Regions from separate parts of the Salinivibrio sp. SS3 genome, predicted to be linked through region 1. Evidence: predicted binding sites of a transcription regulator. Region 1 holds the regulator's gene; the other holds the start of a gene.
What was found. Region 1 encodes MetJ, which represses methionine synthesis genes. Its sites were predicted from a motif close to TTAGACNTNTANANGTCTAA; they were not measured.

Region 1 (11,401 bases):
CGCCGATCGAGGTGCGGTCACCTACCGGCTTGAACCGCAAGTCGGGAAACCGGATAGAAAGGTGTACGCCATCACGCCTGTTGGCACCGACATGCTAGAAGCGTGGTTTATTCAAACGCCCAAGTTAGCGCCACCGCGTGACGAGTACGTGGCAAGATTACTCAGTTGTGAGGTGCTCGACCCCGCTCCCATGCTGGATCATGTGAATAACTTGATTGCCGAGTCTCAGCAGCTACTTAATCACTATACGCTACTGGAACAACGTGAATATGGCCAAGTCACACTACTGACTTCACAACAACGTTTAATGCGCCTCGCACTGCGACGCAGTATTCATCAACGCCGCGCCTGGTTGGCCTGGGCGCAGGAGGTGCGCGACGAACTCACTATGCTCGCGGCCAGTGCTTAATCAATACAACAAACACAACACGCAACCTAATACGCCCCGACATAACCGGGGCGTATTTTTAAGGTGTGACCGCAAGTGGGCGAACCCCCAAGGTATGACACAGGGCATAGGTTAATTCCGCACGGTTAAGGGTATAAAAGTGAAAATCTTTCACCCCTTCGCGGCTTAGCACCCGCACCATATCAAGCGCAATCGAGGCGCCCACCATCTGGCGCGTGACGGGATCATCTTCCAATCCTTGATACTGTTTGTGCATCCACTGCGGCACACGCACATTGGTCATCTTGGCAAAGCGTGACGCCTGCTTGAAGTTAGAGACGGGCAAAATCCCCGGCACAATCTCCACATCAATCCCCGCGGCCACACAGCGGTCACGAAAGCGCAGATAGCTTTCAACATCGAAGAAAAACTGGGTAATGGCACGGCTGGCCCCCGCATCCACTTTGCGTTTAAGGTTAATTAAATCCGCCTGTGCGCTTTTCGCTTCTGGATGTACCTCAGGGTAAGCGGCAACCGAGATATCAAAGTCATGCTCCTCTTTGAGCAAACGCACCAAGTCCACCGCATACATATCCGGCTTTTTCTCTGGCGAGGGTAAATCCCCGCGTAACGCCACAATGTCACGGATGCCATTCTGCCAATAGTCGCGGGCAATGTGGCGAAGCTCATCTTCAGTGGCATCAATGCAGGTTAGATGGGGCGCCGCGGCGATACCGGTTTGATCATGAATGCTTTTCACGATGTCATGGGTGCGATCACGCTCACCCGAGTTGGCGCCATAGGTCACCGACATGAACTTAGGTTTGAGCGCTTTTAAGCGATGCACGGAGTTCCAAAGCGTCTCCTCCATGGTTGGGGTGCTGGGCGGAAAAAACTCGAATGAGACATTAATATCGCCATCTAAGTCAGCAATATTCTGATTGAGTGCATCAATGTGGCCTGCGTGCGTGTAGCTCATATCCTCTCCCTGACACCGAACGGCGCTGTTCAGTATGACTGTATCTGCTGTGTTTTATACTTATACGTTTAGACGTCCATATGTCTAAAGATTGTCGTGATTCGATGAAAATGTCAACGATACGGGCTATGAAAAATACTCATGGTATGATGAAGATAGACGACGCGGCCACCAAAATGCGCCTAGATTGTCCATGTTTCACACAAAAAAAGCTGCCTCCGCAACGCGTAGACAGCTTGATCACGGTTATCCACGAGCAAACTAGTGAAGGCGACTTATCAAGCGATTTAAGTCGGATTGAATGGCGCCCGCCGTGACATTGCGTCCCGCCCCAGGGCCACGAATCACCAAGGGATTCTCGCGATACCAATGGCTTTCAATCGCAAACACATTATCGCACGGCAACAGATGAGCCAGTGGGTGCTCGCTGGGTAAGGTTTCTAGGCTCACTTGCGCTTTACCGTCAGCATTTAAGCGCGCGACATAGCGGAGCACTGACCGGTTTTTATGCGCCTTGTCTAATCGCTCTTGTAGTTGTTCATCCATTTGGTGGGCATGATCAAGAAACGCATCCAAAGACAGATCAGCCAGTGATTTAGGCACCAGGGACTCGACCTTGACCTGCTCTGGCTCAAGCGACATGCCCGCTTCGCGTGCCAAAATCACCAATTTACGCACCACGTCGGCACCCGACAGATCATCCCGCGGATCAGGCTCGGTGAGCCCTTGCTGCCATGCTTGTTCCAGTAATACGCTGAATGGCACTTCTCCACTAAATTGCAAGAACAGCCACGACAAGGTACCAGAAAAGATCCCAGACAGCGCAACAATCGTGTCGCCACTTTCACGCAGATCTTGCACCGCGTAGTTAATGGGTAACCCTGCGCCCACGGTCGCATTGTAGAGCCAATGGCGCCCGGTTTTGCTAAACGCCTGCTGAATCGCGTGATACTGCTCGGCTGGCGCCGCCCCCGCTTCTTTATTCGCGGAGATTAAGTGAAAGCCATGCTCTGCCAGTCGCGGGTATAAGTACGCTAATGACGCACTGGCGGTGACATCCAATACAATCACATCGTCATACGGGTGATTAAGTAGGCGGGTGAGCCACTCGTCATCAAAATAAGGCTCGCAACGCTCATCAAAACCCTCTAATACCTGCGTGGCATCAATGCCGGCGAAATCAAGCCACTGGTTGCGACTGTCCACCACTGAGATCAATGACACTTCCTTGCCATGACGTTTTTCCAGGTGTGCTTTTTGCTCGGCAAAAAGGCTTAACCAGCGGGTACCAATATTGCCTTTGCCCACCAACACCAAACCGATCCGGCGCTGGGCTTGAAACAAGGCATCATGCAAGCTAGCGACGAGGGCTTGAGTATGTACTTGGCGAAGGATCGCCACCATGCTCAGCCCGGAAGCAGACTCACTGATAAACTCCACCGGTTGGGATTTCAATTGTTGATAAAAGCCATGGCAATGGACGGGATTGTTCACCACGCCCGCTCCTACGGCCGCCACCATGGTAAAGCCTTCACGCAGTTTGAGTTCAGCCGAAAGGCCAGCATCTTGGATTTGCGCCATCACCAACGCCACCACTTCTGTGGTAAATGCCAACAATATTCGGTATTGATCGTCTTGATAATCGGTTGCCAGTGGCTGCACCTTCAGCTGTGACAAAATCCGACTAAGCTCCTGCTTTATCGCCTGAAAGTCTTGTCCTCGCGCAACATCAAACTGGAGTAAGCTTACCTCATCCAACGCCGTAATGATTTTTGCCCCGCGCCCGGTGGCTAATACGCGTTCAATACGTGTTGAGCCGCTATCCGGCGCTTGGGTGCAACGCAAGGTTAGGTCGGTGGCACTTTGCGCTACCGGCTGTAAGGTGCGGCTATGCAGCACAGGGGCAGCCAGACGCGCCAGCTCGCCGGCCTCGTCAAGACGAATCAAAGGTAGCAAACAGGCATTATCAACATGGCGAGGATCGGCGCTATACACCCCGGCGACATCACTCCAAATAGTCACACGGCTGACGCCCGCCAGCGCCCCCAAGACAGTAGCCGAGTAATCGGAGCCATTGCGCCCCAACAGCACCGTCTCTCCCGCTTGGTTTTGTGCCATAAACCCGGTGAACACCACATGTATATCGCTATGCTGCGAAAGCTGATTTTGCAGCAAAGGCCAGGACGCCCCCCGATCCACTTCTGGTTGAGCGGCGCGCTCGGCGCGCAAACACTGGCGTGAGTCTAACATCACCGCCGCACGCTGATGCTGCTTCAATAACTGGGCCAACAGGCGCGCCGACCAGACCTCACCAAAACCTTGCACGTAAGCTTTGTCATTTTCACTCACGCCCTTATCGCCCAGCGACGCGATGGTGGCAATATCCGCATAAAGTGCATCCACCAGCTGTTGTTTTGTCTCTCCATCCACCAAGTTTTCAATCAAATCTTGCTGGAAGGCGCGCACCGTTTGCAAGGTCTCATGCGCCACTCGTCCATCCTTGTCTAATTGCGCCAACCACATGATCAGCTGGTTAGTGGTTTTTCCTGCCGCAGATACCACGATCAAGTCTTGCTGGCTCGCATGCGCGGTCAATACATCGACCACGCGGCGATAGCAATCAGGGCTCGCAAGGCTACTGCCACCAAACTTGTGTAATTGGCGTGGTGACTCTGGGGACGTTTCCATCGGTTGCGCATGCATGGCAAGGTCTCTCTTAATGTCTATCAATCTCGGTAAAACGGCGCGCACGGCGGCGCAGCCTCTATCGGGGGTTGCCCCCTAAACGGGCAAAAGCATTCGCCAAATCGGCGACCAAATCTTGCGCATCTTCTAATCCAATCGACAAGCGTAATAAGGTCGGCGAAATGCCGGCTTCTGCTTGCGCTGCGTCACTCATGGCTCGGTGCGTCATCGAGCCAGGGTGAGTGATCAAGCTTTCCACGCCCCCTAGCGATTCGGCCAGAGCAAATAACGAAAGGCCGTCGATAAACCGCGCCACACCGGCTTGGTCGGTCTCTAACTCTAGGCTCAGCATGCTACCAAACCCCGCTTGCTGACGCGCCGCAATTTGGTGACCAGGGTGAGAGGCCAACCCGGGATAGTATATTTTCCGCACCGCCGGCACCGTTTGTAGGTAGCTCAGTACCGCTTCAGTGTTGTGCTGGTGTTGTTTAACGCGCGCGCCCAGTGTACGCAACCCTCGCAATGTCATATAACTGTCAAAGGCATTGCCCGTCGCCCCTAAGCAATTTCCCCACCAAGCCAGTGTGTCTGCCAATTCATCCGTACGCGCGACCACCACGCCACCGACAATATCGGAGTGACCATTAATAAACTTGGTGGTGGAATGGACCACCATATCCGCGCCCAGCGCAAACGGCTTTTGCAAGGCGGGCGATAAAAAGGTGTTATCCACCACCACCCGGGCCCCAACTTGATGGGCCTTTTGGCTTATTTCTGCGATATCGACCACGCGTAGAAGTGGATTAGATGGAGTTTCCACCAGCACCAACTTGGGCTGCTTAGCCAATGCCTGCGCCAACGCCTCATGGTCGGATTGATCGACAAAACTCACCTGCCAAATGCCTTGTTTGGCGCGTGATTCGAGCAAGCGATAGGTGCCGCCATAACAATCGTGCGGGGCGACGATATGATCGCCTGCCTCCAATAGAGATAACACCAAGTTTATCGCCGACATGCCACAGTTAGTCACTACCGCACCCGCGCCCCCCTCTAAGTCAGTCAGCGCTTGTTCCAACTGCGCACGCGTTGGGTTGCCGCCTCGCGCGTAGTCGTAGGTAGGCACATCCCCCAGAGCCGGGAAACGGTAATTGGTCGATAAATACAAGGGAGGCACTACCGCATGGTGCTGGGTGTCGGTGCCAATCCCAGTGCGAACGGCGATGGTGTCGGTTTTTTTCTCAGTCATGATCTGTCCTTGCTAGTCTGGTTTGCGCATGGTGGGCGTGATCCAGGCGTCATACTGCCACCTTACCCGTCGCTTTTTGGGACGTCAACACTTCTAGACGTCTACACTCCTTTGCATGTGGCGGTTAATATAGCTAAAATCTCCGCAGCATCATCCTGGGTATTCCTTAATCAAGATAGGTGAGACATGGCGCAGTGGAACGGCGACTACATTAATCCGTATGCCGAACATGGTAAAAAGAAAGAGCAGGTAAAGAAGATCACCGTCTCTATCCCATTAAAAGTACTAAAAATTCTTACTGATGAGCGCACTCGTCGTCAGGTGCAAAACCTGCGTCACGCGACCAACAGCGAGTTGTTGTGTGAGGCATTTCTTCATGCCTACACCGGTCAACCTCTGCCAACCGATGACGATATCCGTAAGGATAAACCCGACAGCATCCCCGCCGAAGCGCGTCGGATCATGAAAGAGCTGGGTATCGAATTCGACGATAGCGAATACTAAAAAAACCCGCCAACCGGCGGGTTTTTCATTACCTGCAGCATCGTGCTGTCTGCCACTTGCGCATGGCAACATGCCTCGCTACATCATATAGTTTTCTGGCATCTCGATACGAGCTACGCCGGTTTCGACGGCCGCCAGCGCCACTGCACGTGCTACTTTCGGCAACAAACGCGCGTCCATGGGCTTGGGAATGATGTAATCAGGACCAAAGCTGAGCGAAGACAAGCCGGCGGCGTCTAATACTGTTTGTGGCACCGGCTCTTTGGCTAAACTGCGAATGGCCTCGACCGCGGCCAGTTTCATCGCATTGTTAATTTCACTGGCACGCACATCCAATGCACCACGGAAAATAAACGGGAAACAGAGTACGTTATTGACCTGGTTGGGGTAATCCGAACGCCCGGTTCCCATGATCAGATCATCACGGACTTGATGTGCCACATCCGGGTGGATTTCAGGATCCGGATTCGAGCAGGCAAATATCACGGGCTTGTCTGCCATCAGCTTCAAGGCCTCTGGTGAGAGTAAGTCTGGGCCAGATACGCCAACGAACATGTCCGCGCCTTCAATCACATCTTCGAGGGTACGTTTATCGGTGTTATTGGCAAACAGCTGCTTGTATTTGTTGATATCATCACGGCGCGTATGGATCACGCCTTTACGATCCAACATATAGATTTTTTCTCGCTGCGCACCACATTTTATTAATAGCTCCATACAGGCAACCGCGGCCGCGCCAGCACCCATGCACACCACCGTCGCCTCACGGATATCTTTGCCTTGTAGCTCGAGCGCGTTAAGCATGCCGGCAGCAGTCACGATGGCAGTACCGTGTTGGTCATCATGGAATACAGGCACTTCGCACCGTGCAATCAGTTGTTTTTCAATTTCAAAACAATCAGGGGCTTTAATATCTTCGAGGTTGATACCGCCAAAGGTGTCAGCAATATTGGCCACGGTATCAACGAACTCATCAATAGTGCGGTGTTTCACTTCAATATCAATCGAGTCCAAACCGGCAAAACGCTTGAATAATAACGCTTTACCTTCCATGACGGGCTTAGAAGCCATGGGGCCTAAGTTCCCCAATCCCAAAATCGCGGTGCCGTTTGAGATCACCGCCACCATGTTGCCTTTACCCGTATAGCGGTAAACCGCATCCGCGTCTTGCGCTATCTCTCGCACCGGCTCAGCAACGCCAGGACTATACGCTAGGGCGAGATCCGCGGCCGAGTCGGCCGGTTTGCTCAATTCAACAGAAATTTTTCCGGGAGTAGGGTATGCATGATAATCCAGCGCTTGCTGGCGTTTATCGTCCGACATCTAGTGTTCCTAATTATTATCGTGAAGGGATAGATAACCAATATCGCCAGGGAAGCGTGAACGATATTAGCCAGACACTCGACAAACCACACAGGGAAGGTTTGCATTCGCATAAAGATGGTAACGCAGGGAGCAAACGTCCACCAGTGCTAACACGCATTCGCGATGATGCTCGGACCTGTTGCCCCAATACAAGGACGATACGATCAAAAAAAGGGACGCTGATGCGTCCCTTCTCTGTATTCGGTCAATAGCGGCTTATTTTTTGCTGCTAAGGGCACCGAAACGCTTCTTAAAGCGGTCAACACGGCCACCGGTATCAAGGATACGCTGCTTACCAGTGTAGAATGGGTGACACTTGTCACACACGTCTAGGTAGATGTCTTTGCCTAGAGTTGTGCTGAACGCGAATTCGTTACCGCAAGAGCATTTTGCTGTGACGGCTTTGTACTCTGGATGGATACCAGCTTTCATAGGGATAACCTCATCTTGAAGGCCGTGTCGCTCTCCCGATCCTAAGCCGGGCACCACACGTCGTTAACAAACATTTTCTAAGGCGCGCAATTCTAATCAAGCGCCCTCTTTTTCGCAACTTTTTTGTGCAATCATAGCGCCAGCTGAAAGGCATCAAGGCTTTGCCAACGTGTGGCTAACCGTTACACTGAGATTCCTTCTGGCCAATAAGATGTTGTGATGGAACAATTTGCTCAGGTAGCGTTGCCTGTCCCTTTGCCGAAAACCTTTGATTACCGTATCGCAGACGATCAGCATCCGGTCGTCGGCGGGCGCGTCAAGGTGCCGTTTGGACGCCAGCATAAAGTCGGCATCGTTACCGGCTTGTCGTCCACGGCCAGTGTGGAAACCAGCCAACTCAAAGCAATTGATACCGTACTCGACGCGCAACCGGTCTGGACCCCCGCCGTTTATAACCTTTTGCAGTGGGCCAGTCGCTTTTACCATCACCCGCTTGGCGATGCGATGGGGGCGGTGATGCCGACTTCGCTGCGTAAAGGACGCCCGGCGACATTACAGCAACAAAAATGGTGGCAAATTACCGAATCAGGACAAAACCAACCTCTATCAGGCCTGAGCCGCGCCCCCAAACAAGCCCGAGTGTTGCAGCTGCTCACTCACGGCCCGGCCACCCAAGCCGACTTAATCGAACAAGACATCGGCGCGCCGGTACTAAAAACAGTGGCAGAAAAAGGCTGGATCGCGCCCTACTCGCCCCCTTCTCAGGCCAATGCTTGGGTAAAAAGCTTTGCGGTCACCGAAGAAAAGCCGACGCTTAATCACGAGCAAGCGATGGCGGTTGCCACCCTCAATGCCAGCGATGGTTTTGCCTGCGCGTTATTAGAGGGGATCACAGGCTCAGGCAAAACCGAGGTTTACCTCAATGTGCTAGAACCGGTGCTCGCACGCGGCCAGCAGGCGCTAATCTTGGTGCCAGAAATTGGCCTGACACCACAAACCATTCGCCGTTTTGAGCGTCGCTTTGCTGTCCCTGTGACCGTGATGCATTCAGGGCTCAGCGATACCGACCGTCTCAACGCTTGGCTGGCCGCACGCGAAAACCAAGCAGCCATTGTGATTGGTACCCGCTCTGCACTTTTTACCCCCATGGCAAAGCTTGGCATCATCATTATCGATGAGGAACACGACCCCTCTTATAAACAGCAAGATAGCTTTCGTTATCACGCCCGCGATCTGGCCGTCATGCGGGGTTATGAAGAAAACGTACCGGTGATCTTGGGCTCAGCCACGCCGTCTCTAGAGAGCTTGCATAACGCAAAAACCGGTAAATACCAGTACCTCAAACTGACTCAACGTCCTGGTAATGCGGTCACCGCCCGGCAAGGGATACTCGATATCAAAGGCCATCATCTGGAAGCCGGCTTATCCGCACCACTGATTGCCGAAATGCGCCAGCACCTGCAACAAGGCAATCAGGTGATGTTGTTTTTAAATCGCCGTGGTTATGCGCCGGCGATGATGTGCCATGAGTGTGGCTGGCTGGCGAACTGCCAACGCTGTGATGCCTACTACACCCTTCATCAGCGACACCAAGAGTTACGCTGCCATCACTGCGGCCACCAAAAACGAGTGCCCCCGCAATGTGGCGACTGTGGTTCTACCCAGTTGATTAGTGTTGGCGTAGGCACCGAGCAACTCGAATCCCAGCTTGGCGAGTTATTTCCCGAATACAATACCGTTCGCATTGATCGCGATAATACCCGGCGAAAAGGGAGCCTTGAAGGTTACTTGGCCGATATTGAAAAAGGTGAGTATCAAATTCTACTGGGCACGCAAATGCTCGCCAAAGGCCATCACTTTCCTAACGTCACCCTGGTCGCCTTAGTCGATGTGGACGGGGCGCTGTTCAGCAATGATTTTCGCGCGCCTGAGCGTTTAGCCCAATTGATGGTTCAGGTGGCCGGGCGCGCCGGCCGCGCCAGCAAACCAGGTACTGTGTTATTACAAACCCACCATCCAGATCACGCCCTGATCCAATCTTTGGTGCACCAAGGCTATCAAGCCTTTGCCGAATCGGCGTTAAATGAACGGCGTCAGGCATGGCTGCCGCCTTACACGTTTCTTAGCCTCTTTCGCGCCGATGGGCATGAAGAAAACAGTGTCCAGCAGTTTTTACAACAAGTCCGTCAAACACTGGCTGCCTCACCGGTTCAACAGGATGAATGTCATATTATGGGGCCGATGCCCGCCGCGATGGCGAAACGCGCGGGTCGCTATCGGTGGCAACTCCTCATTCAAGCGCCCAGCCGAAAAGTGATGCAGCAATGGCTCCAGGTGGCACTTCCGGCCATCCAACAGCTCCCCCTGTCACGTAAAGTCAGATGGTCATTAGACGTCGAGCCGCAAGACCTTTCTTAATATTCCCTTGCAGTAAAGCGACAGCAATCACACTTTCATTGCAATAAGTGTTAGCTTGTCCGTGTTTAAATCGGACAAGGCTAGGTAGAATAAGGCCGCAATTGGCTAAGAGAACAGGTCAGATGAGCTAATAACTGTCTGATCTCACAATACAGATAACAAGAGGACTGTCATTATGGCGACAATGAAGGACGTTGCCCACATTGCCGGTGTATCTACAGCAACCGTATCACGCGCGCTGATGAACCCTGAAAAGGTCTCGGCCACAACCCGTAAAAAGGTTGAGCAAGCGGTCGTAGAAGCTGGCTATTCCCCTAACTCACTTGCGCGTAATCTACGCCGCAACGAGTCCAAAACCATCGTCGCTATCGTCCCGGATATCTGCGATCCTTACTTTAGTGAGATCATCCGCGGGATCGAAGAAGCGGCGATGGAGCACGGTTACCTGGTTTTGCTCGGTGATAGTGCCCAACAACACCACCGCGAAAACTCATTCGTCAACTTGGTGTTCACCAAGCAGGCAGACGGCATGCTACTGCTGGGCGCCGATGTGCCCTTTGATGTGAGTAAGCCCGAGCAGAAAAACCTGCCCCCGCTGGTGATGGCCTGTGAGTATGCCCCGGATCTTGAACTGCCGACGGTGCATATCGACAACCTAACTGCCGCGTTTGAGGCGGTCAATTACCTCACCCAAGTCGGCCACACCCGTATCGCCAATATTACTGGGGTACCAGAAACCGCACTGACACAATTCCGCTCGCAAGGCTATCAGCAAGCGCTACAGCGCGCGGGGATTACCGTCAACCCAGCCTACAGCGTGGTGGGGGATTTCAGCTTTGCCTCGGGGGCACGGGCGATGACCAACCTACTCTCCCTGCCCGAGCCACCCACCGCCGTCTTCTGTCATTGCGACGTGATGGCCGTGGGCGCGATGCAACAAGCCAAACGCTTAGGCATGCGCGTACCGCAAGATATTTCGATTGTCGGATTTGATGACATCCAGTTTGCGGAATATTGCGATCCTCCCCTGACCACCGTCTCCCAACCTCGCTATGACATTGGTCGTCAGGCCATGTTAATGCTGCTCAACACCTTACAAGGGCGTGAAGTGAACGCAGGATCACGGCTTTTAGATGCCAAGTTAGTGATCCGTGAGAGCGTTGCCCCACCGTCTCGGTAGTAAGACTGGTCAGCACGGGTCGAAGCCAGTAACATGAACGCTTTACTGGCTTTTTGAATTTGAATATTTGCTGTGGCAACTCGTGATTACGTAAAACGTGGTAAAGCACCGCGTAAAAAAAATACCCGTCGGCAACCACCCAAAGCGCGTGCTCGTTTCCCATTAAAGTGGGCGTTACTGGCTGTCTGCTTGGTTGGCGCGTTT
Region 2 (11,401 bases), on a different contig from region 1:
AGTACATCCGCTTGCGGTGGGTTTCGTGCGCCATTGAGCCATTGGGTTGATAACCTTTTTCAAGCAGGCGTTCGCGGATGGTATCGATGTCATCAATGATCAGACCAATATGATTCACGCCTTGAGATTTGTAGGTACTGCGTGGCTGTATGCTGGGCTCTGAACTTGGGTTGGGCTCTTGCAGTGCAAAGTAGCAGTGCTCATTGCCCACATGCACCCAACGATATCCTTTTGGCGATTGGGCATCTTGGCGAATTTTAAAATCGGGGACAGCCACCGCCAAAAACGCTAACGCCGCATCCATGTCTACCACAGTCATATTTACGTGTTCGATTGTTGTCATCATTCATTCCCTTTATCCGTGCTATCGAAAACTGAGCTTGGAAAGCTAACATCGAGATCAAGGTTAAAACCTCAATATAACTTGAGGTCAACGAACAAAAACAAAATCAGTAGTCTGGGGAAACACTTAAATCATGCTGCGGTATAGGTGTAGATCCAGTCGTCGTAACAAACACCGCCAATGGCAAAGGCATCGGGGTCAATACGACTGAGTTGAAACCCTACCTTTTCTAGCACACGCGCAGAGGCAAGATTACCCGCGGTCACCGTCGCATTGATGGTTCGCGCACCAACACGATGGATGGCAAAATCGGTGACGGCCTGCAAAGACTCAGTCCCATAGCCTCGCCCGTGATAAGGCGGCAACAGTAAATAGCCGACTTCAGCAACATCCTGCTCAAGCAAAAAGCCGGTGACGCCAATTGGCGTTTGTGTCGCCGTCTCTACAAACACCAAGCACAACCAGTGCTTAGCGTCCGGAGACCAGGGTGTGAGCCGTTGCTCAAATCGGGCTTCAATCTCATCTAGTGGCATAGGATCAAAACATTGTGCAATGACGGCATTGTCTGTGTGTAGGCGGTGGAACAACGCCCAGTCCGCTTTGATCATTGGCCGCATGCTCAGGCGCGGAGTTATGAATGGAAACATGCCCTTTTCCAATGTCGTATTTGTCATGATGCCTCACTCGGGGTACTGGCGACGTTGACTTTCGGGGCGGCAAAACCGCGGAAAATATTGTGAACAGAAAGCAGCGCAAATACGCCCACCACTATACCAAGGTGCCAGGCTTCGCTAACGCCCAAACCCAATAGCGCCATACTCATCAACGCAGAAATAATCATCTGTCCGCCACCGGAGAGCGCAGCGACGGTACCGGCTTGGTTAGAGTAAGGCTGCATCACCTGCGACTGAGCGCACGGCAACGCAATCCCGTTACCAAATACCATAAAGAACTGCCCGATCATCAGCAGTAAAGGGTCCATCGGAGTCAGCCATAACCAAACCGCAGAGGTGAGCTGCATCATCGGTGCCATCAGTAGCATACGCTTAGTACCCAAACGCGGGCGAATGCGCGACACTAGCGTACTACCTAGCAATAAGCCACACGTGGGAATAAGCGCCCACAGCGCATATTGATCCGAGGTCATCCCGATGCGCTCTTGCATTAAAAACGGCATCAGCGACACCGTGGTGATCACCAAGGTAAAGTTCAGCCAGCTAATACTGGCGAAATAGAGAAAGTATGGTGTTTTTAGCAGTGCGCCATAGCGGCCAAGTATCACCTTCACATTGGGCAAGGGTGAACGGGCGTGCATGCTCTCTTTGAACAGAAAAAACAGCACGCACCACACCAAGCTGGTGTACACCATCAGCAAAATAAAGATCGCCAGCCAGCCTAGATTGTGGTTAACGAACCCGCCAATAACGGGCGCCACGATGGGCGTGAACGACGCCACCATAATCAAATACGACATCGCTTGCGGCAGTTGATCCCCCGAATACGAGTCACGCGTAAAGGCGCGTGAGAGCACGGCACAGCAGCCGGTTCCCATTCCTTGAATACAGCGGCCAATGACCAACCCCGTGAAACTGGCGCTAAAGCTCACCATCACGGTTAAGCCAATCAAAGAGAGTAATACACCGGCTAACAATACACGGCGACGACCAAGCGCATCTGAGATAGGCCCATAGATAAACTGTGATGGCCCGAACCCGAGTAGATAGGCAGAGATCAGTAGCTGGACATTGTCCATACTGAGGTTGAAATCACGAGCTATCCAGGGCAAAGACGGAAATACTAAGCCCATGCTGAATTGCCCAATGCTGACGGTCAGGCATGCCAGCAATACGGGCGACCAATTAAATGGGCGACTAGCCGATTGCATCCAGTTTCCTATGCGTTTTAGTGATGTGGGGAGGTAGATCTCGCGACCCTAACACAGGGTGGATCAGCGAATAGCTACTATGGTAGCAGCAATAACTGTATGAGTGGTAAACAAATAGTGACGTTTGGCTATCGGCCAGCATTGCACTGACCGATTATATGGGGTGACGGTGATTTAGAATGCTGGCTCTATGGTGCCATTGAAGGTGTCTTGCAAAAATTGACGTGTTTTGTCGGACTGGAATAACGCGAGTAATCGCTGATACGTCGGGTTATCTTGGTCGTCTTTGCGCGCGGCCACTACCATCACCGCGAGAGGCGCATTTTTGGATTCCAAGAAAATGCCCTGCTCGCTCGGATCAAGCCCTGATGACATCACATAGTTCATAGTGATCGCCGCGGCATCGACATCTTGTAAGCTGCGCGGCAGTTGTGCGGCCTCGACTTCAACAAATTCGAGCTGTTTAGGGTTGGATTGAACGTCCTGAAGCGTGGCTTTAAAGCCAACATTGTCAGCCAAAGTAATCAAACCTGCGTCTTCCAGCAATAACAGCGCGCGACCGGCATTAGTGGGATCATTGGGGATCGCAATGTGTGCGCCATTTGCTAACGCCTCAATATTGTCGACTTTGTCAGAATAAATCCCCATCCGCATTAAGATCGAACGACCAATCGATACCAACTCGCTATCGTGGTTTTGGTTAAAATTATCAAGAAACGGCTGATGCTGATAACTGTTTAAATCCAAGCTGCCATCCGCTAAGCCTGCATTAGGCGAGATATAGTCGGAGAACTCCACGACCTCAACATCAATCCCCTCCTCTTTCGCTTGCTTAGCCACCGACTCAACCACTTGCGCGTGGGGACCTACCGTCGCGCCAATTTTAATCGTTTCATTCTCCTCAGCGCATCCTGAGAGCAATACCGCGACGAGCAGTGACGCGAGACTGACACCAAGTTGTTTTATCTTCATTCCCTTTACCTTTTTTGACCGGCCATTTAGACGTCCAGAATGCCACAGCAGCAATCAATGTCAATATGATTAGCGCCATCCAAAGCCTATCTTGATCGCATGCGCCCCACGACGCGTAGTGGGGAGCATGTTGAATCAATAGAAGGAGGCATAAGTATGACTAAGCTGTTTCCTTTGCCCCTGTTTTTGCTACCGGGTGGCAGGGCAAAACTGCGCATTTTTGAACCCCGTTATTTACGCCTCGTCCGAGAGTGCTCTGCAAACCAAGAGGGGTTCGTGCTGGCAATGATGCAGGGAAAACGCCTGTACAAATACGGCACACTGGTCGACATTGTCGATTTTGAAACACTCTCTGACGGTTTATTGGGGATTACGATCGCCGGCCGTCAACGTGTGGAAATTCTATCGACCGATCAAGAAGCCGATAAGTTGTGGGTGGGTGACATACGGGCTCTCAATGATTGGCCTCATGACGAGTATTTGGATGATGACCAAGCCGACGATAAAGCGCATATTGCTGCCGGGCTAAAACATGTCTTTGCGGCCCATCCTGAGCACGCAGAGCAATATGAGGCGGCCCCTTTCGACGACTTAACTTGGAGCTGTCAGCGTTGGCTGGAGATATTGCCGCTTTCTAATGCGCAAAAACAATGGTTTATAGCGCAAGAATCGGCAGAAGAAGCGAAACAATTCATCAGTCAGCTGCTCGAAGAGGAAGTCGAGTGATCCAATCACTGCTACTCACGTACTGGTAGCCAAATGGACGGCTACGACAGATAGGACTCAACTATGACTGCGCCACAAACCATGTATACTGAGACCACCATTTCCAGACGGGACACGCGTGCCAACATGACTGACGTGACGAAGGAAGAGTTGTCTGCATTATTATTAAAAGTCTCGGAGAAGCGCGACCGCGCCGCTTTTGAACGTCTTTTCCGGTTTTTTGGTCCCAAGATCCGCTCGTACGGTGCCAAGCACCTTCGTGCTGACGGCCAGGCGATGGAATTGGTACAAGAAACCATGTTAGTGGTGTGGCGCAAAGCCCACTTGTATAACTCGGACAAAGGCGCAGCGACCACGTGGGTGTTCACCATTATGCGTAATATTAGCTTTGATATGTTGCGTAAGGTGCAATCGAACCGGGAAGACAATTTCAGTGATGATATTTGGCCCGTGCTCGAATCCGGCCAGCAGGACAATGAATCGGATGCGGGTGCGCAATATATGATGGATCAAGAGTTGCTGTCGTTCATTGATGAGTTACCCGACGTGCAACAACAAGTGGTAAGAGGCGTTTATCTGAAACAGCTTACCCATCAAGAGTTGTCAGAACAGTTGAACGTGCCGCTGGGCACCGTAAAATCCCGATTGCGTTTAGGTCTGGAAAAGCTCCGCAATCACCTGGAGGTAAAACAATGATTAAATATCACCCATCGACCGATTTACTTGATGCGTTTGCAGCTGGCAAACTGCCCACCTCGATGGCGATTGCGTTGTCAGCGCATGTTGAGCTTTGCCAGGAATGCCAAGCATATGTCGCCGCTGCAGAAGCTTCGCTTGCACAGACCGTGTTCGACGAGGAAGAAACGGCCGCTACTGATTGGGATTATGCGGCTGAAGACGAAATGCTTGCTGCCATTTTCGAAGATACGGCCGCCAATGATGGTGCCGTCGATGCACAAGCACCCGTCCGTGCAACACAAATAAGTGTCAGTGACAAAACCTACACACTGCCACGCGCGCTACAACGCTTTAGTGATTCCAACTGGTCATCATTTGGCAAAGTGCAGCGCGCCCGGTTGAACCTTGATGAAGGGGCAACACGTGCCAGTTTCCTTCATATTGATGAAGGCGGCTCGGTGCCAGCGCACACCCACAAAGGTTATGAATTAACACTGCTGCTTGACGGTACCTTCGAAGATGAAAGCGGTGAATACGTGCCGGGCGATTTTATCTTGCTCGATAGTCGTCATCACCATACGCCATTCACCCAACAAGGCTGCCTATGCTACACGGTTGCGAATGCGCCGCTCTATTTCACTAAAGGCGTAAGCAAACTACTCAATACCGTGGGACATGCGATTTACTAAAAATTTCTGTGTTAGTTGTTATCCTTCTGGCGGCTGCGAAGCCGCCTTTTTTTATGCTAAAGAGGCAAGAGAATGCATGCATTTACTCGGCGAAGCTCCCCGTTATCATCATTAATCTCGCAGCGATAACAGAATAATTACACCTGGTAAACCTTTACTTAATGACAACTCTCCGCCTCAACCCTACATAACTAGTGCAAAGTAGTAATTTTCCCTTTACATCAGGTGAATCAAACTGGTTTAATTCGTCACTTCTAACGATTCATTAACAGCCATTGATAATAAACACAGTGAAGTGAGAGTCACATGAGTCAAACACAACTCGCCAGTGTCAGCCGAGGCAACTCGTTGGTACTTCAAATCCTTGTCGGTATTCTTGCCGGCGGTGTCCTTGCATACCTGTCTCCTGAGTGGGCAGCGAATGCAGGGCTGTTCGGACAACTCTTTGTCAGCGCGTTGAAAGCCGTCGCCCCCATTTTGGTCTTCGTTTTAGTGGCAGCTTCCATTGCTAACCAAAAGCAAGGACAGCGCGCCAACATGCGTCCCATTATTGGTCTATATCTTGTCGGTACGCTGGCTGCCTCACTGACGGCAGTCACCATGAGTTTCTTATTCCCAACAACCTTGGAATTTGCCACCACAGATGCCAGCATCACCCCACCAGAAGGGATTGGCCAGGTATTAAGCACCTTGCTTTTCAATATCGTGGATAATCCAGTCAGTGCATTGATGAACGGTAACTACATCGGGATCCTCGCTTGGGCGATCGGTTTGGGGATTGCTTTGCACCACGCATCAAATGAAACCAAGCGCGTATTTTCCGACGTGTCAGAAGGCGTGTCGATGATCGTGCGCTTTGTGATCCGTTTTGCGCCTTTGGGTATCTTCGGTTTGGTCGCCAGCACACTGGCTAAAAGTGGCTTTGATGCCCTAGCAGGTTATATGCACCTTCTCGGTGTGCTATTGGGTAGCATGTTCACCATCGCATTGGTGGTTAATCCAGCGATTGTGTACTTCAAAACAGGTCAAAACCCCTACCCACTGGTTTTAAAATGCCTACGTGAAAGTGGCATAACCGCCTTCTTTACCCGTAGTTCAGCCGCTAACATCCCGGTGAATATGCAACTATGTCGCCGTCTTGAGTTGGATGAAGACACCTACTCGGTTTCGATTCCACTGGGTGCAACCATTAACATGGGCGGTGCGGCGATCACCATTACCGTATTGACGTTAGCGGCGGTTCATACACTGGGCATTGAGGTGGATATCGCCACCGCGGTGCTACTGAGTATTGTCGCGGCAGTATCAGCCTGTGGTGCATCTGGTGTGGCCGGCGGCTCATTGCTGTTGATCCCACTGGCCTGTAACTTGTTCGGGATCCCACAAGAGATTGCTATGCAGGTGGTAGGGATTGGCTTTACCATTGGCGTCTTGCAAGATTCCGCGGAAACCGGCCTCAATAGCTCAACCGATGTGGTATTTACCGCAGCCGCTTGCATGGCTGAAGAAAGAAAAAATAGTTAACATCGCTATTTAAAGAAACACTTTCACAAAAGCAGGTGCGAATCACCTGCTTTTTTTATCTCTGATAGACAGGACAAAGCCATCATTCAGGTTAGTTTTTCAGCGTTACCAGGCGTCATAGCACTGAAACGACGACGCCTATCCTTCCAGCACTTTCATCAGCAAATTGCCATCGTACATGGCTTGTTTGACCATCGCCGCGCCAGGCATGGTGGCTTGGGTGTAAAAATAGCTCTCTTCCAACACCAGGTGCTTACTATATAACGGGATGGTTTGGGTCTTTAAACACTCCATAATCGCGGGATAAAGCACGCTCTTGGCACGATTAAACTCTCCGCCAAAGAGTATTTTTTCTGGATTGAATAAATTCACTACAATCGCGATAGCCGTACCCAGGTGATGCCCCAACTCAGTGATCACCTGATGCGCGAGCCCATCGCCTGCCACCGCCGCGTCGCAAATGCCGTCTATGGTTAATGGTTGACCCTGTAACTGGCTCGCGTGCCCCTCATCCAGTAGCGTCTGTACCTGTTCATACACGGCAGAGAGACTGGCGACCGTCTCAAGGCAACCATAATTACCGCAAAAACAGCGTTTGCCGAAAGGCTTAATCTGGATGTGGCCCAACTCGCCCACATTGCCAATACGCCCTTGAAGGACTTTACCCTCGAGTATGATGCCGGCACCGACCCCATTATGAACAGCCACCAACACTGCACTATCGGATTCTTTCGCGTTGCCAAATAACTTCTCTGCCAACGCCCACGAGCGCGTATCGTTACCGACAAATACTGGCAGCCCCGTCTCACGATGTAACACCGGCCCCAGCGGCATATGATCAACCTCAAAGTATGGCATCTGGATCACTGTGCCTTGCGCACTGTTCACCAATCCAGGGAGCGAGACCGCAATACTGGTCACGCGATCGACCGTCCCTTGGTGGCGTGAGAAAAAGGCTTTTACGTATTCAACCACCGTGGAAAGCAAGGCATCCTGCGCCATGACATCAATTTCATGGCGTTCTTGAATAAGGATTTCACTACTCAGTGAGTGCAGTGCCATGGTGAGATAACCACGCCCTAGTCGCATGGATAAGAATTGCCAGCCCTCATTGTCCAGCACCAAGCCGACAGCGGGCCGGCCACGCATGCTGGTACCCTGTATTTGTGTTTCTTTGACCAAGTGCGCGTCCATCAACTCTCGAACAATTTTGGTAATACTGGCGGGTGCTAATTGACTGCGTTTCGACAGTTCGATCCGAGAAATCGGGGCAAAACGGTCGATTAAATTATAAATCGTCCCCGCATTTTTACGCTTGATGTGATCAATATGTCCCGGCTGCCCAATAATCATGCCTTGTCCTATAACTGCTTGGCTATGGTGATACCCCTGATACCACCTGTCTTCGTGAATTTTTTTACTTCGCGAACTAATTGTGAAGCAGTAAGCCACTAGCCCGTGATGTGGGTCACTTTAGATCGCTGAAATCGCGCACAAACTCACAAAACCCGCTTAAACAGTAACGCTGTTCAACGGCTAATCACGCGTGAAAAAACAAGATCTCAGCCGTATTCATTGGCATAATGTGGCGCTTTACATCGACCGCTACCAACCATCATGTACCGAGTTAACGAAATATTTGAAACCATTCAGGGCGAAGGCACGTTTACAGGGGTTCCCTCTGTGTTTGTCCGATTACAAGGCTGCCCTGTTGGTTGTGCCTGGTGCGATACCAAACAAACTTGGGAAACCGATGAAAAAGATCGGAAAGACAAGATTTTCATCATTGATAAGTCTGAAGACTCTCCCGCTTGGTGCTGGCTCAGCGCTGATACGATTACCGCCGACATTCTAAGCCGCTATCACGCGCGTCATATTGTGATTACCGGTGGTGAGCCTTGCCTTTACGATTTAAAACCGTTAACCCATGCGCTAGAAGCCGCTGGCTGCCAATGCCAAATAGAAACGAGTGGTACTTATCCGATTGAAGCGTCGGCTAATACCTGGGTCACTGTGTCTCCGAAAATCAATATGCGAGGGAAGTTGCCAGTGCTGAAAGAGGCAATGGCGCGGGCAAATGAAGTGAAACACCCGGTCGGAACAGAGAAAGATATTGATCAGCTTGATGCGCTACTCACCACCTGCCCGCCGCCTGATACGGCGACCATTGCGTTACAGCCGGTGAGTCAAAAAGCGCGCGCGACCCAGCTGTGCATTGATACCTGCATTCAGCGAGGTTGGCGGCTATCGATACAGACACATAAGTATCTGGCGATTGCCTGAGCATCGATGGTAAACACCCCTCTCATCCTGACCGCACCGGACGCGCTATACGGCGTTCTAGCGCGACCAAGGTGCCGCACGCTAACCAAGTATCACACTTGATATGGAGAGCAACGGCCTAGGTCGCCGCCGCTCAGATCCGTGACTCGTGCAACGCCACGCGCCTTAGTCACCGTAATAGGTACAGCCGGCTGTGCAGGTCTCTTTGACCATGACTTTACTGAGTAACGGTAAATCTGGCTTAACCTGTTGCCAAATCCACTGTGCGAGTACTTCGCTGGTCGGATTCTCCAGCCCTTCAATCTCATTGAGATAATAATGGTCAAGGCGGTTATAGATAGGCTTAAACGCCGCTTTGATTTCCGCAAAATCAATTACCCAGCCTGTGTGAGGATCCACCTCACCTTCTACGTACAAACGCACGATAAAAGAGTGTCCATGTAGACGACCACACTTGTGTCCCTCAGGGACATTAGGAAGGTGGTGTGCCGCTTCAAAGGTGAACTCTTTAAACAACTCGGTGGTCATTTTATCTCTTCCAACAACAATAAGAGGCCGCATGCTACTCAAATTAGCCGGATGACTCAATCGCTTCCTCGCCAGCTAAGCGCAGCTAACATTCCAATCTGGCATTCAGTCGACAATGCGGACTCGTGTCTCAATAACAGGACGATTTACGTCGATGAAATCACACATTTTATATGGGGACTCCCCCACTCGCGCACTCTGGGTTTAACATAGTGGCTACAGGCTATAACTGATAAATCTATAACTTAATAACAAATGGTTGACTCATGCGCATGACCCTTGCGAGCAAAATTCTTCTTGCTCTTTTTCTTGTTTTCGCTCTGGTGCTCGTCACGTCTTTGGCCTACCAATCTCATCAGCAAAAGGCACTGATGACATCGATTGTTAGTCAGCAAACGCTCGATAAAGCCTCTAACTATTTTGATAGCCTTAACATGTTGATGTTGACGGGCACCATTAGCCAACGAAATACCTTACGCGAAAAAATGCTTTCTCATGAAGGCATTGAAGAGGCACGAGTGATCCGTTCCGACGCTATTACTCGCTTTTTCGGCCCTGGCAATCCCGAGCAGTCACCACAGGATGCGATTGATCAGCGCGCACTAGACGGTGAAACCATTGTTGAAACCGTCGACAGCAACGGTGAAAAAGGACTCGTGGTTGCTCTGCCAATGAAAGCCAGTAGCGATTATCGCGGGACTAACTGTCTGCAGTGCCACGTCGCCGAAGAAGGGACAGTGCTAGGGGTGATTCGCCTGGAATACGATCTCGAGCCGCTTTACGGCACCATAGATAAAGAAATGCTCATTACTGCCGGGATCATGGGCAGTATTGCTGTGATCGGTTTTCTGATCTCATTAACTGTGATCCGCCGTTGGGTGGTGTCTCCGTTGAAGCGGGTCTCTGCGTTTATGAAACGTACCAGCCATGATAAAAACCTCGCGGAGCGTCTCAATGATACCCGAGGCGATGAAATTGGCGAGCTATGTGATAGCTGTGATCAGTTGCTTGATAACTTCTCTGCCAGCTTGCAACAAGTTCAGCGCACCTCCGAGACGCTGTCAGCCGAGGCCATGAACTTGATTCGTGTGTCCGGTCATACTGATCAGTTAGCCGATAGCCAACGTCATGAAACCAATGATATGTCATCGGCGATCGATAATGTTCAACAGCATCAGCATGATATTCAAAACCGCACCCAAGAGGCGGCGCAACTGAGTGAATCAGCCGCCACCAGCGCCAATCAAGGCAGTGATCTTGCCAATGTTGCCGCCAATGATATTCGCAAACTCGTCGAAGATATTAGCCAGGTACGCAGCCAAATTTTGGATGTGAACCAGCAAAGCCAGCAAGTGACCACCATTTTGGGCGTGATTCGTGAAATTGCCGAACAAACCAACTTGCTCGCGTTAAATGCCGCTATCGAAGCGGCACGTGCTGGCGAGCAAGGCCGCGGTTTTGCGGTCGTCGCCGAAGAAGTGCGTAACCTCGCTAGCCGCAGCCATGATGCCACTGGAGAAATCCAGACTATTATCGAGAACCTGTGTGCAGGTAGCGAAGCCTCGGCACAAGCAGTGGAAGCGACCAGTGACAGTGCTAATCAGCGCGGCGAAACCGTCATGGCGCTCTCTGAGGCGCTAGGCAACATCGCCGATCAAGTCACTACAGTGAATAACAACGCGGACGACATTAGCCAGCAAAGCGAGCACCAAGCGCAAATGACCGATGCCCTCCTCTCTCAAGTGGGTCGAATCCAAAGCCACGCGAATGACA

Region 2: the regulator MetJ is predicted to act here: its motif matches at 3,227-3,246, upstream of BGL48_RS11235 (MetQ/NlpA family ABC transporter substrate-binding protein).

The regions. Positions count from the first base shown of each region.
Region 1 is NZ_MEBQ01000012.1:55,685-67,085, forward strand. It holds gene BGL48_RS06375 (PadR family transcriptional regulator) at 1-409, shown strand, start outside; gene metF (methylenetetrahydrofolate reductase) at 468-1,367, opposite strand; gene BGL48_RS06385 (bifunctional aspartate kinase/homoserine dehydrogenase II) at 1,629-4,070, opposite strand; gene metB (cystathionine gamma-synthase) at 4,132-5,298, opposite strand; gene metJ (met regulon transcriptional regulator MetJ) at 5,485-5,802, shown strand; gene BGL48_RS06400 (malic enzyme-like NAD(P)-binding protein) at 5,881-7,125, opposite strand; gene rpmE (50S ribosomal protein L31) at 7,384-7,599, opposite strand; gene priA (primosomal protein N') at 7,816-10,017, shown strand; partial or broken gene cytR (DNA-binding transcriptional regulator CytR) at 10,187-11,197, shown strand; gene BGL48_RS06420 (SPOR domain-containing protein) at 11,270-11,401, shown strand, end outside.
Region 2 is NZ_MEBQ01000033.1:61,636-73,036, reverse strand. It holds gene BGL48_RS11250 (VOC family protein) at 1-346, opposite strand, end outside; gene BGL48_RS11245 (GNAT family N-acetyltransferase) at 475-990, opposite strand; gene BGL48_RS11240 (multidrug effflux MFS transporter) at 1,014-2,228, opposite strand; gene BGL48_RS11235 (MetQ/NlpA family ABC transporter substrate-binding protein) at 2,403-3,200, opposite strand; gene BGL48_RS11230 (LON peptidase substrate-binding domain-containing protein) at 3,357-3,926, shown strand; gene BGL48_RS11225 (sigma-70 family RNA polymerase sigma factor) at 3,990-4,622, shown strand; gene BGL48_RS11220 (ChrR family anti-sigma-E factor) at 4,619-5,293, shown strand; gene sstT (serine/threonine transporter SstT) at 5,600-6,817, shown strand; gene mlc (sugar metabolism global transcriptional regulator Mlc) at 6,956-8,170, opposite strand; gene queE (7-carboxy-7-deazaguanine synthase QueE) at 8,435-9,100, shown strand; gene queD (6-carboxytetrahydropterin synthase QueD) at 9,266-9,628, opposite strand; gene BGL48_RS11195 (methyl-accepting chemotaxis protein) at 9,895-11,401, shown strand, end outside.